Regions from separate parts of the Bradyrhizobium sp. 27S5 genome, predicted to be linked through region 3. Evidence: predicted binding sites of a transcription regulator. Region 3 holds the regulator's gene; each other region holds the start of a gene.
The links. Region 3 encodes LexA, which represses DNA repair genes until DNA is damaged. Its sites were predicted from a motif close to TGTTCNNNNTGTGTTCNG; they were not measured.
Positions count from the first base shown of each region.

Region 1: uvrA (excinuclease ABC subunit UvrA) is a predicted target of LexA. The motif match lies at 3,156-3,173, and genes of this name have one in related genera.
Region 2: WDM24_RS43355 (nucleoside triphosphate pyrophosphohydrolase family protein) is a predicted target of LexA. The motif match lies at 3,979-3,996, and genes of this name have one in related genera.

Region 1 covers NZ_CP147714.1:4,243,711-4,249,775, forward strand. The annotation lists gene WDM24_RS19605 (tetratricopeptide repeat protein) at 1-27, opposite strand, end outside; gene uvrA (excinuclease ABC subunit UvrA) at 82-3,069, opposite strand; partial or broken gene WDM24_RS19615 (outer membrane protein) at 3,315-3,970, opposite strand; gene WDM24_RS19620 (outer membrane protein) at 4,288-5,031, opposite strand; gene WDM24_RS19625 (single-stranded DNA-binding protein) at 5,486-5,971, shown strand.
Region 2 covers NZ_CP147715.1:93,672-99,736, reverse strand. The annotation lists gene WDM24_RS43370 (CHAT domain-containing protein) at 1-156, opposite strand, end outside; gene WDM24_RS43365 (esterase/lipase family protein) at 172-1,542, opposite strand; gene WDM24_RS43360 (metallophosphoesterase) at 1,687-3,870, opposite strand; gene WDM24_RS43355 (nucleoside triphosphate pyrophosphohydrolase family protein) at 4,003-5,220, shown strand; gene WDM24_RS43350 (uracil-DNA glycosylase) at 5,217-5,903, shown strand; gene WDM24_RS43345 (hypothetical protein) at 5,906-6,065, opposite strand, start outside.
Region 3 covers NZ_CP147714.1:4,702,475-4,708,539, forward strand. The annotation lists gene WDM24_RS22015 (HAD family hydrolase) at 1-576, shown strand, start outside; gene glp (gephyrin-like molybdotransferase Glp) at 602-1,813, shown strand; gene lexA (transcriptional repressor LexA) at 2,046-2,750, shown strand; gene WDM24_RS22030 (hypothetical protein) at 3,093-3,521, shown strand; gene WDM24_RS22035 (hypothetical protein) at 3,684-3,911, shown strand; gene WDM24_RS22040 (ComEC/Rec2 family competence protein) at 4,008-6,065, opposite strand, start outside.

The sequences.
Region 1 (6,065 bases), 460 kb from region 3:
TTGCCTTCGGAACCAGTCAACACCCATTGAAAGACCAGTCAGAAGTGTATTGACGCGTCGGGGACGTCAGGGATCCCCAAACTACTCCGCCGCCTCGCTCGCGCTGCTCTTCCTCGGCTTGCTGTTCGCCTTCTTCAGCACCGGTGCCAGGAATTTGCCGGTGTAGCTCCTCGGCGCCTTGACGATGTCCTCCGGCGGGCCCCAGGCGACGATCTCGCCGCCGCCGTCGCCGCCTTCGGGGCCGAGGTCGATCACCCAGTCGGCGGTCTTGATGACCTCGAGATTGTGCTCGATCACGACGACCGTGTTGCCCTGGGCGACCAGCTCGTGCAGCACCTCGAGCAGCTTTGCCACATCGTGGAAGTGCAGGCCGGTGGTCGGCTCGTCCAGGATGTAGAGCGTGCGGCCGGTGGCGCGCTTTGACAGCTCCTTTGCCAGCTTGACGCGCTGGGCTTCGCCGCCGGACAGCGTGGTGGCCTGCTGGCCGACATGGATGTAGTCGAGGCCGACGCGGTGCAGGGTCTGGAAGGTCTCGCGCACGCGCGGCACCGCCTTGAAGAATTCGGCGGCTTCCTCGACCGTCATGTCGAGCACGTCGGCGATGCTCTTGCCCTTGAACAGCACCTCCAGGGTCTCGCGGTTGTAGCGCTTGCCCTTGCAGGTGTCGCAGGTGACGTAGACGTCGGGCAGGAAGTGCATCTCGATCTTGATGACGCCGTCGCCCTGGCAGGCCTCGCAGCGGCCGCCCTTGACGTTGAAGGAGAAGCGCCCGGGCTCGTAGCCGCGCGCCTTCGCCTCCGGCAGGCCGGCGAACCATTCGCGGATCGGCGTGAAGGCGCCGGTATAGGTCGCGGGGTTCGAGCGCGGCGTGCGGCCGATCGGCGACTGATCGATGTCGATGATCTTGTCGATGTGCTCGAGGCCCTCGATACGGTCGTGCGGTGCGGCGCCTTCGCTGGCGTTGTTGAGCTTGCGGGCGATCGCGCGGTACAGCGTGTCGATCAGCAATGTCGACTTGCCGCCGCCGGAGACGCCGGTGACACAGGTGAACAGGCCGAGCGGGATCTCGGCCGAGACGTTCTTCAGATTGTTGCCGCGGGCGTTGATCACCTTGATGGTGCGCCGGTGGTTCGGCGGCCGCCGGTCCGGGATCGCAACCGACAGCTCGCCGGTCAGGTATTTGCCGGTCAGCGATTTCGGGTTGCGCATGATCTGGTCGGGCGTGCCTTCGGCCACGATGTGGCCGCCATGCATGCCGGCGCCGGGGCCGATGTCGAGCACATAATCGGCGAGGCGGATCGCGTCCTCGTCATGCTCGACCACGACGACCGTGTTGCCGAGGTCGCGCAGCCGCTTCAACGTGTCGAGCAGGCGGGCATTGTCGCGCTGGTGCAGGCCGATCGAGGGTTCGTCCAGCACGTAGAGCACGCCAGTCAGTCCCGAGCCGATCTGCGACGCCAGGCGGATGCGCTGGCTCTCGCCGCCCGACAGCGTGCCGGAGGAGCGCGACAGCGTCAGGTAGTTCAGGCCGACGTCGAGCAGGAAGGTCAGGCGCTCGCGGATCTCCTTGAGGATACGCGCGGCGATTTCGTTCTGCTGCGCGTTGAGTGCCGCCGGCACCGTCTCGAACCATTCGCCGGCGCGCCTGACTGAGAGCTCCGAGATCTCGCCGATGTGCTTAGCCCCGATCTTGACGCACAGCGCCTCCGGCTTCAGCCGGTAGCCGTTGCAGCCGGCGCAGGGCACGTCGGAGAAATACTTGCCGAGCTCCTCGCGCGCCCACTCGCTCTCGGTCTCGCGGTAGCGGCGGTTGATGTTGGTGATGACGCCCTCGAACGGCTTCTTGGTGTCGTAGGAGCGGACGCCATCCTCATAGGAGAACTTGATCTCGTCGTCGCCGGAGCCGTGCAGCAGCGCGGCCTGCACCTTCTTGGGCAGGTCCTTCCACTTGGTGTCGAGCGTGAACTTGTAGTGCTTGCCGAGCGCGGTCAGGGTCTGGATGTAATAGGGCGAGGAGGATTTCGCCCAGGGCGCGATCGCGCCCTTGCGCAAGGTCAGCTCCTTGTCGGGGATGACGAGATCCTCGTCGATATGCTGTTCGACGCCGAGGCCGCCGCAGGCCGGGCACGCGCCATAGGGATTGTTGAACGAAAAGAGTCTGGGCTCGATCTCGGGGATCGTGAAGCCCGAAACCGGACAGGCGAATTTTTCCGAGAACAGGATTCGTTCGGGGCCGCTCTTGTCGTGGATCTTTGCGGTCTTCTTCTTGTCCTCTTTCTTCTCGTCCTGCGCAGCCGCCGCCGGCGCGTCGGCGTATTCGATCACGGCGAGGCCTTCGGCGAGCTTCAGCGCGGTCTCAAAACTTTCCGCGAGGCGCTGCGAAAGGTCGGGGCGCACCACGATGCGGTCGACCACGACGTCGATGTCGTGCGGGAATTTCTTGTCGAGCGCGGGCGCCTCCGACAGCTCGTAGAAGGTGCCGTCGATCTTGACGCGCTGAAAGCCCTTCTTGAGGTACTCGGCGAGCTCCTTCTTGTACTCGCCCTTGCGGCCGCGCACGACCGGCGCCAGCAGATAGAGGCGGGTGCCCTCGGGGAGCGCCAGCACGCGGTCGACCATCTGCGAGACGATCTGGCTCTCGATCGGCAGCCCAGTGGCCGGCGAATAGGGCACGCCGACGCGGGCCCACAACAGGCGCATGTAGTCGTAGATCTCGGTGACGGTGCCGACGGTGGAGCGCGGGTTCTTCGACGTCGTCTTCTGCTCGATCGAGATCGCAGGAGATAAGCCGTCGATCTGGTCGACGTCGGGCTTCTGCATCATCTCGAGGAACTGGCGCGCATAGGCCGACAGCGACTCGACGTAGCGGCGCTGGCCCTCGGCATAGATGGTGTCGAATGCGAGCGACGACTTGCCGGAGCCGGACAGACCGGTGAACACGACCAGTCTGTCGCGCGGAATCTCGACGTCGATGTTCTTCAGATTGTGTTCGCGCGCGCCGCGGATCGTGATGGCGCGCGATGAGGAGCCGGCGTTCTGTTGGCGCTTCGCCTTGAGCACTTCATCCATTGCGACAATTCCGGGCGCATGATCGGGCGCCTTTTGGGCGCGCATCGCCGGTGATGCCGGGACCTTGCGCCGATGGGTGAGAAGACTGGAACGTAGGAAGAACGGCGGCAGATTTCCAGTGCTGAGTCGTCTCCATCAACGGATAGTTTGCCTGATGGCAGCAGCCGTCAGCAGGGCTGGTTCCCAGGCGCAAAAAAGGCCGGCGCGAGGCCGGCCTTTCCGAGACCTTGCGGTCTGTCGTTCACTCAGTACTTGGCGACGATCGGGCCGCCGAAGTGATAGTTCACGCCGAACTGGACGCTATGCAGGTTGAGGTCGCCGGAGGGCACGCCGAAATAGTCCTCGCTGCTCAGGCTGCGATACAGGTACTCGCCCTTGATCGACCACTGCGGAGCGATGAAGGCCTCGATGCCCGCGCCGACGGTCCAGCCGGAGTGGAAGTGGCTCTGCGAGGTGGTCAGGCCAAAGCCGCTAAGGGTGAGCTTGTTGTCGATCCAGGCGTAGCCGCCGGTGCCGTAGAACAGCACCTTGTCGCGAAGCCGAGGCGGCCACGCACGGTGCCGAGCGCGTCGGTCTTGCTCGTCGCGGTGATGCCGAATCCGGTGGCGGAAGCACTGACGTCAGCCCAGCCACCGTCGGCCTCGAGGCCGTACACGATGTTGCTGGTCTGCCAGTTGTAGCCGATGGTGCCGCCGGCGAAGCCGCCTTCCATCTTCGGATTGCCGGAATCCTCGCTGGCATAGCCACCGAAGCCGCCGATGTAGAAGCCGGTCCAGTTGTAGATCGCGGCCGGCGGCGGAGCCTTCACGTAGGGGGCGCGTGCAGCCATGTCGGCGGCCATCGCGGGTGCAAGAGCGCTCAGTGCGAGCATGCCGGCCGATGCCAGCAAAACATTCCTGATTTTCAAAGTCCGAGTCCCGTTTTCTTGCCCATTTTCTTGTGGTCACTTCAAACATTCGAAGAGAGCGTCACAGCATTGCGTGACGATCACATGTTTCTACACAGAGATCGCGGAGGTTGTGTAACCAGGAAACCACAATGCACGGAAAACGAGCGCGCGAGGTGCGCACGTACCAATAGGAGAGTTGGCACGAGGCTGGCTCGATGGAAATCAACCGTCGCGCGGACGGTATCCGGCTCAGTATTTGAATCGATCGCGCAAACAAAAAGGCCGGCGCAACGCCGGCCTTTCGTCTGGATCAGATCCGCTGCGTGCGATCAGTAGCGCGCAACGACCGGGCCACCCCACTTGTAGTTCACGCGGACGGTGACGAGGTCGACGTCCTGGCGGTCGCGGATGGTGCTGAACAGCGCGCCATTCGGGGTGGTGAGGTTGTAGGTTTTGTCCTGCATGAACAGGTGGTCGTATTCGATACCGGCGGTCCAGTTCGGCGCGAAGCCGACTTCGATGCCGGCGCCGATGGTGCCACCCCAGCGGGTGTCGGTGGCGCGGCCGCCGAGCGCGCCGGTCGGCGTGAAGTAGGTGCTGAAGCGGTTGTCGGTCAGCGCCGCACCGCCCTTGGCGTAGAGCAGCACGTTGTTGACCGCGTAGCCGATCTGGCCGGTGAACAGGCCGAACGCGTCGATCTTGCTCTGGTTGGTGAACAGGCCCGGGAAGATCGCGCTGCCGTTGCTGCCCTTCAGGTCAGCCCAGTCGCCCTGCGCTTCGAGGCCGAACACCCAGGTGCCCGCCTGCCAGCGATAGCCGATCTGGCCACCGGCGACGCCGCCCGTCGCATCGTGGCAACCATCCGATCCGATGAAAGTGCCGCCCGGGAGCTGATCCCAGCAATTGTGGCTCGAACCCCAACCGCCGTTGGCGCCGATATAGAAGCCGCTCCAGTCATAGACGGCGGCGATCATCGGCGGCGCCTTGGTGTAGGGGCGGGCTGCCAGATCGGCTGCCGCCGCAGGCGCGGCGAACGCAATCAGAGCAACGGTCGCGAGCAAAAACTTCTTCATCATCAATCCCCAGCTTCCCAAATCGGCTTCCAACTGGTCCCGAAGCACGATCTCAGACGCGAGCGCCCGCGCCATGGTTGGAATCTATACGCTGATTCAACCGGAAGCGCCGTCTCCCAAATGCAACACTCGCGGAAGAAGTGCCGACAGAACAAGATACTGATTTTATTGCAATTAGTCTGAGTGATCGCCGCGAGGCGACCGCTGATCCCGTGACCGGCGGCCGCGCCAACGCCGTCGCCGGCTGCTACGGCAGGTTGTGGTGAACAAAACTGGAACAATGCCGGCGGCGGTGCTATATCTCGATCTCAATAATCGTGGATAACCGCGCGACGGCAAAGGCGTCGGGCCGGCGCCGGCGTATAGGGTCATCCACGACGCCTGCAATGTAAGTGGCGAAGGTTGAGAGTGGCGGCCGATGTCCGGCGCCCGGTTTTTGAGTGGAGATGATGCGATGGCGGGAAGCGTGAACAAGGTGATCCTGGTTGGGAACCTCGGCAAGGATCCGGAAATCCGGCGGACGCAGGACGGCCGTCCGATCGCAAATCTGTCGATCGCCACTTCGGAAACCTGGCGCGACAAGGGCACCGGCGAGCGCAAGGAAAAGACCGAGTGGCACCGCGTCGTGATCTTCAACGAAGGTCTCTGCAAGGTCGCCGAGCAGTATCTGAAGAAGGGCGCCAAGGTGTACATCGAGGGTCAGTTGCAGACCCGCAAATGGACCGACCAGAGCGGCGTCGAGAAGTACTCGACCGAGGTCGTGCTGCAGGGCTTCAACTCCAACCTGACGATGCTCGACGGGCGCAGCGGCGGAGGCGGTAGCTTCTCCGATGATGGCGGCAGCGATTTCGGCTCGGCCGGACCGGTCAGCTCGGCGCCGCGCCGTGCAGTCGCCGCAGGTGGCCGCAACAGCGATATGGACGACGACATCCCGTTCTGACGGGATCGCGCCTCCCACATTCTGTCAGGCGTCACCCCCGTGAAGATCATTTCCCGGGGCGGCGGTACGACGCGCGAGGGAGGTCCTTTGTGTG
Region 2 (6,065 bases), on a different replicon from region 3:
GAAGATCGCAGCAGCATAGGCATCGAGAAACGAGATCAGTGCGGAGTGCAGCTCGTCGGACTCCTGCTGCAGTTCCTGCGCCAGGTTCGGTTGTTTGGTCAATGCAGGTGTGCCGCCGCGCTCGAGCGACCAAGTCCAGCATTTCGTTTCAGCCATGAGCCGTCTCCGCCCTCATTCCTCGAGGACCAGGAAGACGTCGCTGACCGGATGAAAGCCGTCTTCGGCGAGATTGACGCGATACAGCCCGGCCGGAAGCTTGACCGAACCGACGTGTTTGTCGCCGGCCGGCCGCAAGGTGATCGTCGTGTCCTGCTGCGCGGCGTCGAGACGCGTGATGCGGCCGGGGATAGACTGCACATAGTCGGACGCGACCGCGGATATCTCGACGGCCTGGTCGGCGGCATATGCGTCCTGCAGATCGAGACCCAGGGTGCCGACCCCGACCTCGCGGAACTTCGACATGTCGACGTCGACCTCCGTCAGCACGCCCCGCACGTGGCCGAGCGCGCCGTCGTCGCTCTGCAAGGCGGAGTGCGTCGTAGCCACGTACGAAGCGCTCTGCTGCGCCAGCTCGAGCGGTATCGACGAAGGCCGCGGAACAGTGCCATCTCCCTTCAGGTCCTTTCCACCGAGCGACCGAAGCATCGTCAGCACGGATCCTTCCAGCTTGGCGGACTGCAGGGTCGGCTGCTCGATGCCGACGACGGGCCGCACCTTGGGGCCGGACACCGCGTACGCTTCATCCTTCGCGTTGGCCGTCTGGGCCGACGATATCTCGTGATGGAACACCGCGGCCGCCGACGCCCGCTGGCGATCCATATTGGGCAAATCGAGATCGCCGACCCGCGCAAGGTCCTTCTCGCCGATGTCGACGAATGGATAGGTCGGCAGCAGTTGATAGACCGAATCGAAGGAGCGGATCGCCTTGGTACCGTCGAAGACCTTCAGAGGTCCCGCTTCCCACGAGAAGCCGTTGCAGATGTACCCCAGAGCGTTTCCCGAGCCGCGATAGGGCGTGCCGAAGCTGAGGAGCGTCCTAGTCGTCTTCCAGCCGCCGAGACATTCGACATAGTAGCGCGCGACGAGCCCACCCATCGAATGCACCACGAAAGTCACCTTGGCCTGCGCATTCCCGCTCTTGTCACGCCATTCCTGCAGCCAGCCCGGAACGAGGGCCGCAAGCTTCCTTGCGGACACGCGGTTGCTTCGCCGCCAGTCGTAGGGAAATTCCCGATAGTTCTCGTTCCGAGTCAGCTTCATGTCGCCGACGAGCTTCTCGGCCAGGATCGAATAACCCTCGAGCTTCCAGAGACCAGGGATCAACTGCACGTCGGAGATCAATCCCGTCGCCTTGATCCCGTCTCCCAAATCCTCCCGTTCGTCGTCGGGGCCCTTGAGCTGAAGCAGATCCAGCGCACCACCCGCGACGACGCGCCACGCCGCGCCCAGCGAATACCCCCAGATCGCCTTGCCGTCCCTCTCGAGAACGGAGCCGATGAGACCGGGGATGACGACGACGAGATCGGGGAAAACGGCGGGCAAGGGCGTTCCTCGGATCGGTTGACGGAAATGGGTTCATATTGCGTGAGCGCTCGGGGCAATCGATCGCTGGAAGCGCTTGTCATCGTACGATACCGAACCGCCGATGTCACTTGGCGGCGTCGCGCCATGCGATCAAACTTTCGCCTATGTACGCGCGGTCGTGACCTCCTCCAGCTCGTCGATGTAGCGCTTCGCGGTCTGCGACCAACGCGCGTGATCGGATGCTTCGCGTTTCGTGCGTTCATACTGCTGATTGTGATCGGCGAGCTCGCGGAGCCGCCTCGCCATTCCCAGCACTTCGTCGTCCGTCGGTGCGGCGCTTGCCTGGATGTACGCGGCGAGCGTCGCCAGCCCCTCGATCGCGAGCGGCACGCCGTCCGGATTGAAACCATCGGTAGCGCCTCGAAGCTCCGCCAATGCCGATCGCCATCCGACGACCGCCTTCTTCTGCGCCTCTCCCCCTATTTGGCGATGCACCAGCGCGTCGGCCAACAGATGGAGACGCTCTGGAATCTGGTCAAGCCACCGGTCCACGATCGGCATCGCGACCTGCGTCGGAGATCTCGCTATCGTGCGCGCGTCGGCTGCGATCGTCGTTATCCGCCCCGGTTCGAAGCGGGTCTCACCGCAGATCTCGTTCTGCAGCAAGCGAAGCTCGGCGATGTTGATCGGCCACCATCTCGCGAATTCCTGCGCCCTGTAGAAGGCGATCGCGTCGACGACGGTGCGAGTACCGTCGTTGCGGCGGCGGAATTCCACCAGGCAGAACGATGCAAACTCCTCGCGCGTTAGATCCTGATTGAAGTCGCGGAACGGATCGACGAGAATCGCAAGCGCGCGTGTGCTTTCCTTCATCCGCAAGAGATCGATGATGCGCCTGATCTGGTCGATCTTTCCCCCGTATCGACGCAACCTGGCACCATGAACGTACGGGATTCGGTGCTCCAGTTGGGAGCGATCGCGCTGCCACCAGCCAACGAGATCGCGCAGCCAGACGTCACGAGGGTCGCCCTGCCCGCTCGGCATAGGATAGTCGGTTGGTAGCGGCAGTTCGTCGTTCCGCGTCCAAGGCATATCGAGATGGATGATCAACGTCGCGCGCTTCGCATCGTTCGAGGCCGCCGCGCATGCCCGCGCATAGACTTCGTCGAGATCGGATCCCTCGATCACGATAGGCGCATTGGGGACGACAAGGACCGGAGCGCCGGAACGCTCGTTCTGGATCCAGAGCCGGCGGCGGATGGCCTGTCCCGGATGCCAGTCGGATCCGGAACGGGGCAACGGCAGGGGCTGCACGGAAATCTCCGGAACGTGCGGAAGCCCGCCGACATCGACGAGACGCATCGCGTCCTGTTCGCTGCCCTGCGCGAACGTCGCCCCGGAAATCACGAGGATCCGCTGGGCCTCCTCGCCGTCAGCCCCATAGACGTGATCGTAGTAGACCGCGTGCTCGTGCTTGTGACCGTGGATGACCGCGTCGATGCCGCCGGCACGCAGCATCGCACGCACGTGCTCGAGGTTCGAGATGTCGGCGAACGCCTTCAGTTCCTCGCGAAGCGAGGGCGTGCGCAGATGATGGTGCATCACGGCGACGCGAAGTTGCCGTCCGCCCGGCGGCTTCGCGGTATCGGCCATCAACCGACGTAGCACGTCCAGTTGCTCGTCGGAGACGCGCGCCATATCGAAGCGCGCGAGGCTCTCGAGTTGGCGGGCGATCCGGGCGGCCTCGTCGGGATTGCCCGGGGCCATCGTCTCGGGGATGCGGTCCCAGACGTTCCGCAACGGCTCCGGCAAGACCGCCGCGACGTGCGACCAGTTGCTGGTGTTGATGGGGAAGATCGCCCAACTGAGATCCGGAGCGACCAGCCGGTGCCGTTCCGGGTGTTCGATTGGCGAATCTTTATCGATCCCGTCCAGCCACGGCACGATGCAGCCGGCATCCCGCCATACCTTGTTGAAGGCGGCGTACCGCCCAGGATCGCTCGGCAGAGAACCCTGAGGCACGTCATGATTTCCCGGGGTGGCGACGATCTTGCCAGGCACGATCCCGAAGGGACCTAACTTGTTCAGAATGACCTCGAGCACCAGTTCGTGGCCGCCGGGATCGCCCTTGTTCTGCGCGTCTCCAGAAAAGATGACGCCGTCGAGCGGAAGCTTTTCCTTCTCCAGCCACTCGGCGAAGCGGGAAAACAGGTGGACAAGCGCTGCTTCGCGCGTGCCGCCCAGCAGCCCCGGGACCTCGACCTTGATATCGTCGCGCGCGTGCGGCACGCCCTTGGCGGAGACGTGGGCGTCGGTCAGATGAAGGAATAGGGTGCGATCTGGCATGGTCTTATCTATAACCTAAGACTCGACGACCACAACCGGACGGCGATCACGAAATTCGGGATTGCCCGATCGTTCCGGGGGCCCCCATCCACATCCGCCGAGGCCCATCGGATCACAGATAGGACGCTCGGTATGATCGATGGAACGACGCTGCTTCGCTCGCAGCATTCCCTGTTCGACGCCGAACCGATCGGCCTCGACGAATATCAGCAGTTCACCGCCCGGACCGACCGGAACGCCAGAGCCGGGGCGGAAGGAATCGGATTCGTGCTGCTCGGCCTATTCGGCGAGGTCGGAGGGCTCCTCAGCGCCCTGAAGAAAAAGCAAAGGGACAGGGATGCATTCGTCGCCTATCACGACGAGGTGCTGGAGGAACTCGGCGACACGCTTTGGTATTTCGCCAACGCCGCGTTGCGGGCCGAAATATCGCTTTCCGCGATCGCCCAGCGGCTGCCCGCGTCTTTGGACAACTGGGACTACGCCGGCAGGTCGGGCGCCACGACTTTCGCCGATCTGCAGCAAGCCGGGCGAGACTTCGAGGGGCCGATCGCGACGGACTCCGTCGAGCTTCGCTTGCTGTCGCTCGCCGGCCGTGTCGGGCGTCTGCTCGAAGACTGGAGCACGGGCCGCATAGGAAATAATCGCGACGTGCTTTCGGCCGATTTGGTCGAGATCTTCCGGGCACTGCTCGTCGCCGCCGATGGCGCGGAGGTCAGCCTCGAGGAGGCCGCGCGCCGAAACGTCGAGAAGGCCTTCGGACGCTGGCCCGATCGGCCGGATTGGGGAAACCTGTTCGACGCCAACTACCCGATGGAGGAACAGCTTCCCCGACGCGCCACGTTCGTGTTCACCGAGAGGCAAGTCGACGGGCGGGACTACGTCGTACAGCAGCTCAACGGCGTGAACATCGGCAGCCACCTCACCGACAACCGCCTCGAGCCCGACGACTACCGTTTTCACGACGTCTTCCATCTCGCCTTCGCTGCCGTTCTCGGCTGGTCGCCGACGCTGCGAAGCCTGTTGAAGCTCAAGCGAAAGAGCAACCCAGAGGTAGACGAGAACGAGGACGGCGCGCGCGCCAGCATCATCGAGGAAGGCATCTCGACCTGGATATTCAATCACGGCGTGCGCAACAAGGATTTCCGGAACGCCGACAGCCTCGACTACGGCCTACTCAAGGCCGTCCGTGAACTCGTCCGTGGATACGAAGTGGAAAACCGCCCGCTTTGGCAATGGGAACGTGCAATCCTCGAGGGGTTCAGGATATTCAGAGAGCTGCGGCAACATCGCGGCGGCGCGGTGACGATCGATCTGAATGAACGAACCATCACTTTCGAGCCCCTGAAATGACGGCGACGACAGCACCTACCACTAAAGAATCGTTCGTCGAGACGCTGGCCGGACTGCGTTTCGATTCGGTCTTCAATCCGTACGCCGATGCCTGCCTCGACTTCGACGAGACCGACGCGCCGGCGATCAGGCGGCGCAACCTCGCCATCGTACTCGATGCGGCTCTCAAACACGGCGTAGATTCCGTCTGGATCGCGCGAGATCTCGGTTATCGCGGCGGTCGACGCACCGGCCTCGCGCTCACCGACGAGATGCACCTGGCGGCGCATGCGAAGCTCCTCGGCAGCCGCAAGCTCAAGCGATCGACCAAGGGACCCGCGATGGCGGAGCGCACGGCGAGAGTGATCTGGCACGCGCTCGATACGATCGGCAAACCCGTTTTCCTTTGGAACGTCTTTCCCCTCCATCCTCATGCGGAGGGTGACCCGATGACAAACCGATGTCACAGCCGCGCCGAGCGGGAAGCGTGTCGGCCGCTCCTCATGTGGTTGCTGGAGAACCTGCGTCCGCGCTCGGTGCTGGCAATCGGCCGGGATGCGCAGCTCGCGCTGGCAGATCTCGACATTCAGGCTCTACAGGTTCGGCATCCCAGCTACGGCGGTCAGTCCGAATTTTTGGAGAGCGTCTTCGCACACTACGGCGTGGCACCGTCGCCCGAAGAGCACACGGGCCAGCTTTTCTGACTTCAAGCATCTTCCAGTTCGTCCGCGAGCAGCGCTGCGCATTCCGAATGGAGCCGGTGCACTTCCCCGCGAGGCGTCGTGCTCTTGCCTTTGTCCACCTGCGCATGCGTCGACAGGATCGAAAGCGAACCGACCGCAACACCGACGCGTTCGGCAACGTAC
Region 3 (6,065 bases):
GGCCGCGTCGTGCTCGATATCAGCCTCGACAAGGCGATCACGCACTGGGCACAGCATGCCGGTTGCGCGCCGGCCGACCTCGCCGGCCGTTTCGTCGTCGACGACAGTTACAAGCATCACGAGATCGGCCGGATCGACGACGCGGCGTTCTTTGCGAATTTGCGCCAGTCGCTCGGCGTCGAGCTCACCGACGCGCAATTCCTCGAGGGCTGGAATTCGATCTTCACCGGCGAGATGCCGGGCATCGCCCCCCTGCTCGCGGCCGCCGCCAGACGAATGCCGCTCTACGCCTTCTCGAACACCAACCCGGCCCATGTCGCGCATTTCTCGGTCGCCTATGCCGAGCTGCTCAGCCACTTCCGGACCGTGTTCCTGTCCTCGAGCATCGGCCTTCGCAAACCCGACGCCGCGGCCTACGATCATGTGATAGAAGCGATCGGCGTGCCGGCGTCGCGGATCCTGTTCTTCGACGATCTGGCTGCCAATATCGAAGGTGCGCGGGCGCGCGGCCTTCAAGCCATCCACGTGACATCGACGGATGACGTGGCAAGGGCGCTGACCGCACTTGGTATTTGACCATTTGCCTTGAGGAGTTTTGCGCGTGGCCCTGATGCCGGTTGCCGATGCCCTGTCCGCCATTCTTGCCGGTGCCGAACCGCTGCCGGGGGAGATGGTCGCGCTCGATGCCGCCTACCATCGCACGCTGGCGCACGACCTCGCGGCGCGCCGCACCCAGCCGCCGGAGCCGATGTCGGCCATGGACGGCTACGCGGTGCGCGCCGCCGATGCGGCTGATCTCAAGTCCCGGCTCAAGGTGATCGGCGAAGTCGCCGCCGGCCGGCCGTTCGAGCGGACGCTCAGTGCCGGCGAAGCGGTGCGGATCTTCACCGGCGGCGTCATCCCCCATGGCGCCGATGCCGTCATCATCCAGGAAGACACCCGGGTCGATGGCGACCACATCTCGATCACCGAGGCAGCGAGCCCGGGACGGCACATCCGCCCGGCCGGCGTCGACTTCCGTGAGGGCGACCTGCTGCTCAACGGCGGCAGCCGCCTGTCCGACCGCGCGCTCTCGCTCGCGGCCGCCATGAATTATCCGGAACTCGCGGTGCGCCGCCGCCCGAAGGTCGCGGTGCTCGCCACCGGCGACGAACTGGTGATGCCGGGCTCCCAGCCCGGCCCCGGCCAGATCGTCTATTCCAACGGCTATGCGCTGCGTGCGCTGGCGCGCGCCGAAGGCGCCGAGACCGTCGATCTCGGGGTGGCCGCCGACACGGTGGCCGCGACCACGGCCGGTATCCGCCGGGCGCGGGAGGCCGGCGCCGACATCCTGATTACGACCGGCGGCGCCTCGGTCGGCGACCACGATCTGGTCAAGCAGTCGCTGGAGGCAGAGGGCGTCGCGATGGCGTTCTGGCGGATCGCGATGCGGCCCGGCAAGCCGATGATGCACGGCCGGCTCGGGGCCATGCGGGTGATCGGCCTGCCCGGCAATCCGGTGTCGTCCTATGTCTGCGCCTTCCTGTTTCTGGTGCCGTTGATTCGGGCTTTGAGCGGCCGGAACACGATCCATCATGTCCGCACGACCGCCCTGCTCGGCCGCGACCTCGCCGCCAACGACCAGCGCGAGGACTATCTGCGCGCGCGTCTCGAGGAGCGCCAGGACGGCGCGCTGATCGCCACGCCGGTGATGCAGCAGGATAGTTCGCTGCTCGGGAATCTCGCTGCGGCGCGGGCACTTCTGGTACGTCCGCCGTTTGCGCCCGGCGCCGCCAAGGGCAGCGAATGCGAGATCCTCACACTGCCCGACTGAGGTTTTCGCGGGCTGCCGATTGCGCGCCGCCTGATGCGTTCACCGGAAATTAAGTGGTTGCGGAACACATATCGAACATATAGTGTCCGTTCATGATTTGTTTCGAGTACTGGTGTCTACAATCGGGAAGCCGCCAGGGAGCATTGCGCTCCCGAGATCAGGCCCCGTCTGAAAGGCCCCACCTGAAGAGTCTCGGAATCGAACGACGCTATCAACCGGGGGAATGCTCGAGATGCTCACGCGCAAACAGTTCGAACTTCTGCGTTTCATCAATGAACGTCTGAAGGAGGCCGGCGTGCCGCCCTCCTTCGACGAGATGAAGGATGCGCTCGACCTGCGCTCGAAGTCCGGTATCCACCGCCTGATCACTGCGCTGGAGGAGCGCGGCTTCATCCGCCGCCTGCCCAACCGCGCCCGCGCCATCGAGGTCATCAAGCTGCCCGAACTGTCGGCCGGCGGCGGCAATGGCCGCCGCGGCTTCACGCCGAGCGTCATCGAAGGCACCCTCGGCAAGCGCAGCAGCACGCCGCCGATCGCCGAGGACGACGGCAACCGTCCGGTCGCCGTCCCCGTGATGGGCCGGATCGCGGCCGGTACGCCGATCGAGGCGCTGCAGACCCGCAGCCACACCATCAGCGTGCCGCCCGACATGCTCGGCTCCGGCGAGCACTATGCGCTGGAAGTGCGCGGCGATTCCATGGTCGACGCCGGCATCCTCGACGGCGACATGGCGCTGATCCAGCGCAACGACGTCGCCAACACCGGCGACATCGTGGTGGCGCTGATCGACGAGGAGGAAGCCACCCTGAAGCGCTTCCGCCGCCGCGGTGCATCGATCGCGCTCGAGCCGGCCAACACTGCCTATGAAGTGCGCATCCTGCCGCCGAACCGGGTCCGCATCCAGGGCAAGCTGATCGGGCTGTATCGCAAATACTGACGGCGGCGGAGCATGATCCGGAAAAGTGCGGAGCGGTTTTCCGAAAAGATCATGCTCGAACAGACATATGGAGCGGGATGACGATTCGAAGAAAAGTCATCCCGATCCGGGAACGAGCAACAGATCGGATCGTTCCTTGGAAGATAGTGCGACGTGCGGACCACCTAGGATGCGCCCTGATACCTCTCGCGCAGTGTAGCGCGTTTGTGATTGAGGCGTTCGACGGCCAGTCGTACAATCGCCCAGAAACGAGCAGACACTCGTTTGCTATCGTCCACTCTGGTAGAGGCCTGCGCCTCAAGGAGAGGCACGGGTCGCTACCTCGAAAAGAGGAGCCATCCGATGTGTGACTATAGTCTGCACGCCGTGGCATCGCGCCCCGCCATTGTCGGAGAGACGCTGATCACCACGACTTTCCGCGGCACGTCGACCCGCGGCTTTGCTTCGGAGAACGATCCCACTGTCGCGGTCTGCATGCTGCCGGGCACCGAGCTCGCTTTCGCCGAGAACGTTCGCTACGACAGCCGCTGGATCTGGACCAAGACGATGAATTTCCGCGTCGGCGTGTTCAACGAAGTCGAGCCCGACGTGCCCGATCGCCATCATGACGCGGTCGAATTCCCCGACGGCAGCCACGTTCTGGTGACCCAGCTCGTCGAGGGACAGCGCGTCAGCGTGCTGCAATTGCCGGCACTGCATCCGCCGGTCGAGCACAAGCCGAAGGTTGTGGAGCGGCGGCCCTCCGCATTCGCGTCGCTGTTTTTGGGTTGAGCGCATCGTCGCCGCGGAATGAGCCATTCGGCGGCGGATGACCTTAGGCGATTTCGAGCGACCCCGGATTTCCGCTTCCGGGGCGCAGCAGGAGATTTGCGTCGGCGAGCGCCTTGGCGCATCATCGCGTACGGAGGACGTGCACTCACGGAAACCTGCGCAGTGGTCGACAAGGTCACATGGCAAAAGGCTGGACGCGTCACCGAGCCGGGCCGCTACATGTTCCGGTTCGGCTGGCTGACAGTGACGGCCGATGATCTCAAGGTCTGGGAGCAGTTTCCCGAGGCCGTCTTCACCCTGGTCAAGAAGCCCGACGCCGGCCCCGATTCCGACGAGTACCATCTCGGCCTGTTCGAGCTGCCGACCGGCCCCTCGCCCGGCAACGGCTGAAGCGTTTTCGAGCGAAGTGGACACCGGTTCGCGTGAAGAAAACGCGTGAAAACAAGAAACTAGAGTTTTGGTTCTGATTAAATCAGAACCAAAACTCTAGTCGTCGCCCTGCAGGTCGGTCTCGGCCGGGGTCGCATCGACTGCGCGCCGCGGCGCGGCGGCGGGTGTGCGGAGGACCGTCTCGCTCTCACCGTCACCGGGAACCGCCGGCGACCACGGCCGGTCGATGCCGCCGGGCTTCACCGCGTCAATGGCGTAGCCGGCGCTGGTCCGCCGCAGCACCAGCGCACCGTGGCTCCGCAGCCGCTCGGCATCGATCACCGAGGCCGCGCAACCCTGCGGCGCCGGCCGCGCGGTGACGATCAGCGCCGCCCGCTCGCAATCGTCGGCCAGCGCCTCCGGCCGCATCGCCAGCGCGACGAAGGCGCCGCCCGGGCCCTGGGTGACGCAGCCGCTCGGATCGCAGGAGACGCCCTCGCCGAGCGACGCATCGACGGCGGTCCGCGCATCGGCATCCGCCGCCAGCCATTCCTTGACCAGGAATGCATCCTTCGCGCTATGCATCAGATGCAGCCGCCCGTCGCCGCCGCGCACCGCGACGTTGCGGCCGTCGGCAGAAATCAGCACGTCCGGCAGAGGGGCCCTCAGCGCCCAGACTGTGGCCACCACCAGCAGCACCGCGCCGGACCAGCGCAGCGGCGTGCGCAACAGCCCAAGCAGGATGATGCCCGCGCTTGCGACGATCAGCGGCCCGATGCCGAACGCCGCCATCCGCCCGACCGCGCCAGGCAGCGCGGCGACCCATTGCGTCACCAAAATCATCCAGTCGATGCCAAAGCCCATGATCGCCCAGAACACGCCATCAAAGCCGAACGGCATGGCGAGGAGGCCGAGCAGGCCCGCCGGCATAACGATCGCCGACACCACCGGCATCGCCGCGAGGTTGGCGAGCAGCCCGTAGGGCGTCACGCGATGGAAATGGAACGCGGCGTAGGGTGTCGTCGCCAGCCCCGCCACCAGCGAGGCCAGCATCAGCATCGTGAGCTCACGGCCGCCCCACAACGCAACCCGCGCGGTCGCCGAATGGTCGGGCGAGGCCAACAGGTTCGGCAGCCCGATCTGCACCAGCGCCACCAGCCCGAGCGTCGCGGCAAACGACATCTGGAAGCTCGGATGCACCAGCGCCTCCGGCGCGATCGCGAGCACGATCAGCGCCGCCACCGCCAGCGTGCGGAAGGTGATCGCGCGGCGGTCGACCATCACCGCGATCAGCACCACGGCCGTCATGAAGAACGATCGCTGCGTTGCGACCTCCGCCCCCGACAGCAAGAGATAGAACGCCGCGGCGACGAGCGCGGCCGCCGCGGCCCATTTCTTGATCGGATGCCCCGCCGTCAGCGCAGGAAACAGCGCGAGCAGCGCGCGCACCGCGAAGAACACCACGCCCGCGACCACGGCCATGTGGTAGCCGGAGATCGACAGCACATGGCCGAGCCCCGAGATGAACATCGCATCGTTGACCGGCGTCGAGATCGCGTCGCGCCGGCCGGTCAGCAGCGCGGTTGCGATCGCGCGCTGATCGCCGTCGAGCGTGGTGCGGATGCGCGCGTCGATGGCGTCACGCAGGCCCTGCATGAAGGCGGCATAGCGCAGCGCCAAGCCGCCGGCTGCCGGTGGTTCCCTGGTCTTGACCGCGCCCATCACGAAGCCGGAGGCGCCGATGCTCTGGAAATAGAGGTCGCGGCCGAAATCATAGGAGCCCGGACGCTGCGGCCCGAGCGGCGGCATCAGCCGCGCCTTCAATTCGACGAAGCTGCCGACATCGGGCGCGGTGCCCTTCTTCACCGAGAGCCTGACGCGCTCGAGCTTCGTCATGTCGCGCGGGCTCTCCATCGAGACCACGCGCAGCACGAAGCGATCGGTCTTCTCGCGGATGTCGCGCGTCTCGACGAAGCCGGTCAGCGCCACCGAGAACATCGGCCGCGCCAGCACCGTGTGGCCAATTCGCGCCGTCTTCCACGTCGCTGTCGCAAAGCCCGCCGCGACCGCAGCCAGCATCACGATGGCGGGAAACACGCGGCGCCGCCGCAGCAACAGCGCCAGCAGGCAGAGCGCAATTGCGACGCCGGCCGCGACCGACAGCACCGGCTCGTG